2 regions of the Tropicibacter sp. S64 genome follow, and region 2 is predicted to be linked to the other one. Evidence: riboswitches for the same ligand, from Rfam matches in the RefSeq annotation. Region 2 holds a riboswitch; the other holds the start of a gene.
What was found. Region 2 has a riboswitch for glycine ahead of ACP159_RS25095 (D-amino acid dehydrogenase). Riboswitches for the same ligand answer to the same signal wherever they lie in the genome.
Positions count from the first base shown of each region.

Region 1: another riboswitch for glycine. It lies ahead of gcvT (glycine cleavage system aminomethyltransferase GcvT); the one in region 2 lies ahead of ACP159_RS25095 (D-amino acid dehydrogenase).

Region 1 is NZ_JBNAGK010000001.1:83,077-85,465, reverse strand. Features, by position in the region: gene ACP159_RS00450 (gamma-glutamylcyclotransferase family protein) at 1-192, opposite strand, end outside; gene ACP159_RS00445 (RrF2 family transcriptional regulator) at 286-768, shown strand; glycine riboswitch at 784-872, shown strand; gene gcvT (glycine cleavage system aminomethyltransferase GcvT) at 1,030-2,154, shown strand; gene gcvH (glycine cleavage system protein GcvH) at 2,174-2,389, shown strand, end outside.
Region 2 is NZ_JBNAGK010000026.1:26,952-29,340, forward strand. Features, by position in the region: gene ACP159_RS25090 (MarR family winged helix-turn-helix transcriptional regulator) at 104-616, shown strand; glycine riboswitch at 666-751, shown strand; gene ACP159_RS25095 (D-amino acid dehydrogenase) at 851-2,131, shown strand; gene bhcB (beta-hydroxyaspartate dehydratase BhcB) at 2,128-2,389, shown strand, end outside.

The DNA.
Region 1 (2,389 bases), on a different contig from region 2:
GGGCACGGCCGCGATCAGCCCGTCTATGCTTTCGCCGGGCGCCCGAATCGCTGTCAGGTAAGCCACCTTGCGAGCCGCTGTGTACCGCCACCCGCGCCGCCAGCCGGTCGCCTTGGCCCTGTAGACCGGGGCGAACCCGTGCGTTTGCGTGTTGACCAGCGATCCGTAACCGAAAAAATATGCATCCGACATGAAGATTAAACGGCCCCGCTTGATTCAGGTCAATCCGGTCGCGCCGGTATGGGTGTAGGAACACTTGGGACATTTCGAGCAAAAGGCAATCCGATGCGGGTAACCAAGAGAACCAATATTGCAATGCGCGTGTTGATGTTCTGCGCGGCGAACAACGGCCGGCTGGTGACAAAGGCGGAAATTGCCAAGGTGTGCAACGCGTCGGAAAATCATCTGGCGCAGATCATCAACCAGCTTGCGCAACTGGGTTATCTGCATACGCAGCGTGGCCGCAACGGCGGACTGCAGCTGGGTCGCCCGGCGGAGGAGATCCACATCGGCGAGATTTTTCGTGAACTCGAGGCACCGGTGCCTTTGGCCGAATGCTTTGCCGATGTCGACAACACCTGCCCGCTGACCGAGGCCTGCCGGTTGCGGACGGCGCTCAACGATGCGGCGGGGGCGTTCTATGCCACGTTGGACCCGATCAGTCTCGATGCCCTGATCTGCGATAACAAGCCGCTCATGCATATTTTGCAGCCTGTTCAGCCCTGTGCTGCGGCGAGAGTGCAGGCGGATCTTGCCAGAGCGGGTTAACTTCCGTATGCGTATCGCATCGCGATGGGAGAACCGGCGTCAGGGCCGGTGCCGAAGGAGCAACCGCCCCGGAAACTCTCAGGCCAAAGGACCGTCGTGATACCGAACACTCTGGAGAGTGGCGCTGCGAGGTGCCCGCCGAAGGGATAACGATCTCAGGCGAAAGGACAGAGGGGGCATGGATGGCGCGGACTTGCTCTGCGTCGAGATGCCCGAGCCTATGCCCATGCTGCGGACCGGGAGAGAGTGACCGGAGGGCGCATGGCCGAGGAAGACCTGAAAAAGACCGTTCTGTACGATCTGCACCTGGAACTGGGGGCCAAGATGGTGCCCTTTGCCGGGTACGAGATGCCGGTGCAATATCCGCTGGGCGTCCTCAAGGAGCACCTGTTCTGCCGTCAGCACGCCGGGTTGTTCGATGTCTCGCACATGGGGCAGGTGATCCTGCGCGGCGAGAGCGTGGCGGCAGCGCTGGAAACGCTGGTGCCGGTTGATGTGATCGGCCTCGGGGTGAATCGGCAGCGCTACGGGTTCTTTACCAACAAGAGCGGCGGGATCGAGGATGACCTGATGATCGCCAACCGGGGCGATCACCTGTTTGTCGTGGTCAACGCCGCCTGCAAGGATGCCGACGTCGCGCGGATGAAGGCGATGCTGGAGCCGAAGGGCGTGTCGGTCGCGTTGGTCGAGGACCGCAGCCTGCTGGCGTTGCAGGGGCCGGGGGCCGAGGCGGCGCTGGCAGAGCTGTGCCCGGCGGTGGCGGAAATGGCCTTCATGGATGTAGCGACGGTGACGATCCTCGGCGCGGAATGCTGGGTGTCGCGCTCGGGCTATACCGGCGAGGATGGCTACGAGATTTCCGTTCCGAATGGCGCGGCGGTGGAGTTGGCAAAGGCGCTGCTCGCCGATGACGGGGTTGAGGCCATCGGCCTCGGCGCGCGGGATTCGCTGCGGCTGGAGGCGGGCCTGTGCCTGTATGGACATGACATCACAAGCGAAACCTCACCGGTCGAGGCCGCGCTGACCTGGGCCATCCAGAAGGTGCGGCGCATCGGCGGCGACCGTGCGGGCGGCTTTCCGGGAGAAGAGCGCGTCCTTGGCGAGATCGAGGGCGGCGTTGCAATAAAGCGCGTGGGCCTGAAACCCGAAGGCCGGGCGCCGATGCGGGAAGGTGTCCAAATCTTCGCAGAAGCGGAGGGAGGCACGGCAATTGGCCGGATCACCTCCGGCGGTTTCGGCCCGACGGTGAGCGGTCCGTTGGCGATGGGCTATGTCCCGAGCGACAAGGCGGCGCCCGGAACGGTGCTTTACGGCGAAGTTCGCGGCAAGCGGATGCCGGTTCATGTTGCCAAGCTGCCCTTCGTTCCGGCAGGCTTCAAACGATGATCCAACAGGAGAGATGGACATGAAATATACCGAAGAGCACGAGTGGCTGGATGTGGACGGCGACGTGGTGACGGTGGGGATCACGGCGCACGCGGCGGAGCAGCTGGGCGACGTGGTGTTCGTGGAACTGCCGGATGTGGACACCGAGGTGAGCAAGGATGACGAGATCGTGGTGATCGAGTCGGTCAAGGCTGCGTCGGACATCCTGGCCCCGCTGGACGGCGAGATCATCGAG
Region 2 (2,389 bases):
TCTTGCATTGAGAATATTGCACGCGGATACTTGTTGGACAAGATAGTTTCTTGTTAAGACTAATCGTGCTAAAAATCGGGGTATGGGGTGATACCGTTTCGGTATGAAACTGACGGAGTTAAAAGGCATGCAGCGCGACAAGACATTCAGGAATGAGCGGCTGACCTACAAGTTGAACATCGTCGCTCAGGAAGCGATTACCGCAAATGATGCGATTTTTCTGCGCGAGACCGGGTGCCGAATTCGCGACCTTCGGGTGCTCAGGTTGATCGACGACCAGCCGGGTACGACCTTTGCCGAAATATCGAAAGCCACCGGTTTCGAACGCAGTTTGACGTCTCGAATCATCCAAACATTGCTGGGGGCAGGGCTGATACAGCGTGAGAATTCGGCAGAGGATGCGCGGGTTTTCCTGCTGTCCACGACTCAGAAGGGAAAAGACACCCGCCAGATCGGGCGGCGCCTGTCAGACCGGCTCGAAGTGCTGTTGACGGACCCGCTGTCGCGCCAGGAGTTGCGCGTGTTCAATGAGATTCTCGAACGGCTGGGGTCTTGGGTCACGTCCGAGGATTATCGCGAGGCTCTGGACGCCGAGACTGAAACTATTCTCGATTAATAATAGTCTTGACAAGAGAATATAATCCTGCGATCCAATTGTCGCCTACCAAGCTGACATGGGAGAGGCCGACAAGATCGGCGCCGAAGGAGCAACCCCCCGGAACCTCTCAGGCAAAAGGACCATGACCAGCACGGGCGTCTGAAGCGCTGGCGCGCTCTGCCCGCCACCCGTGACAGAGGGGATCAAGCCTGCCTTCGGGCGGGACGGAACCTTGGGTCGCGGGAGGATACCATGACCAGAATAGCCGTTATCGGCGCCGGGATCACCGGCGTGACAACCGCGTCGAGCCTGATGGATCGGGGCTATGACGTCACCTTGTTCGACCGCAATCGCTATGCGGCGATGCAGACGTCCTTTGCCAATGGCGGGCAGTTGTCCGCCTCGAATGCCGAGACGTGGAACCGCTGGTCCACGGTCTTCAAGGGCATGAAATGGATGATGACGCGGGGCGCACCCTTGTTGGTGAACCCCAAGCCCGGTTGGCACAAATACAGCTGGATGGCGGAATTCGTCGCTTCGATCCCGCAATATCGGGCGAACACGGTTGAGACCACCCGTATGGCCATCGCCGCGCGGGGCTTGTTGAAGGAAAAGGCCGAGCGCCACGGCTTCGACTTCGACTGCGAGGACCGCGGCATCCTGCACATCTATACGGACAAGGCGGAATTCGCCCATGCCACCGCGGTCAACACCCTGCTCGGCGAAGGTGGTCTTCAGCGCCGCGCCGTCACGCCCGACGAGGTGCGCAGCATCGAACCGGCGCTGACCGGCGACTTCTACGGAGGTTACTACACGGAAAGCGATTTCACCGGCGACATCCACCGCTACACCACGGGTCTGGCCAAATCCATCGAGGCAGGCGGCGCCGTGCTGCGCTTTGGCACCGATGTCGAGACGATCAAGGTCGATGGCGCGGGCGTGCGCGTGACCTGGAGCCGGAACAGCGAAAGCCAGACCGATCCGTTCGATGCCATCGTGGTTTGCGCAGGCGTCGAAAGCCGCCGCATCGGCGCGCAGCTCGGCGACCGCGTGAATGTCTACCCGGTCAAGGGCTATTCGATCACCGTTCGGCTGGATGACGAGGCCAGCCAGCAGGCCGCGCCCTGGATCAGCTTTCTGGACGATGAGGCCAAGATCGTCACCAGCCGCCTTGGCAAGGACCGGTTCCGCATCGCGGGCACGGCGGAATTCAACGGCTACAACCTCGACATCCGAGACGACCGCATCCGGCCGCTGGTCAAATGGTGCGAACGCTTCTTTCCGGGTGTCAGCACGGAACATGCCGTGCCGTGGGCGGGCCTGCGCCCGATGATGCCGAACATGATGCCCAAGGTGGGGCAGGGGGTCCGCGACCGGGTGTTCTACAACACTGGGCACGGGCACCTGGGTTGGACCCTGTCTGCGGTCACCGCCGAGATGGTGTCGGAAACCGTGGCAGCCTCGCGCGTGGTGAATGCCGGTGCGCCCGGAAGGGTCGTGCCCTTGGCGGCGGACAGGATGGCCGCGGCATGAAGGACCTTCTGGACATCCCGACCTATGACGACATGCTTGCCGCGCATGGACGGATCAAGCCGCATATCCGGCGCACGCCGGTGCGGGTCTCGGATTACCTGAACGATCTGGCCGGCTGTCAGCTTTTCTTCAAATGCGAGAACTTCCAGGAACCCGGCGCCTTCAAGGTGCGCGGGGCCTGCAACGCGGTCTTCGGGCTGGACGACGCGCGGGCGGCCAAGGGCGTGGCGACGCATTCCAGCGGCAACCATGCGTCCT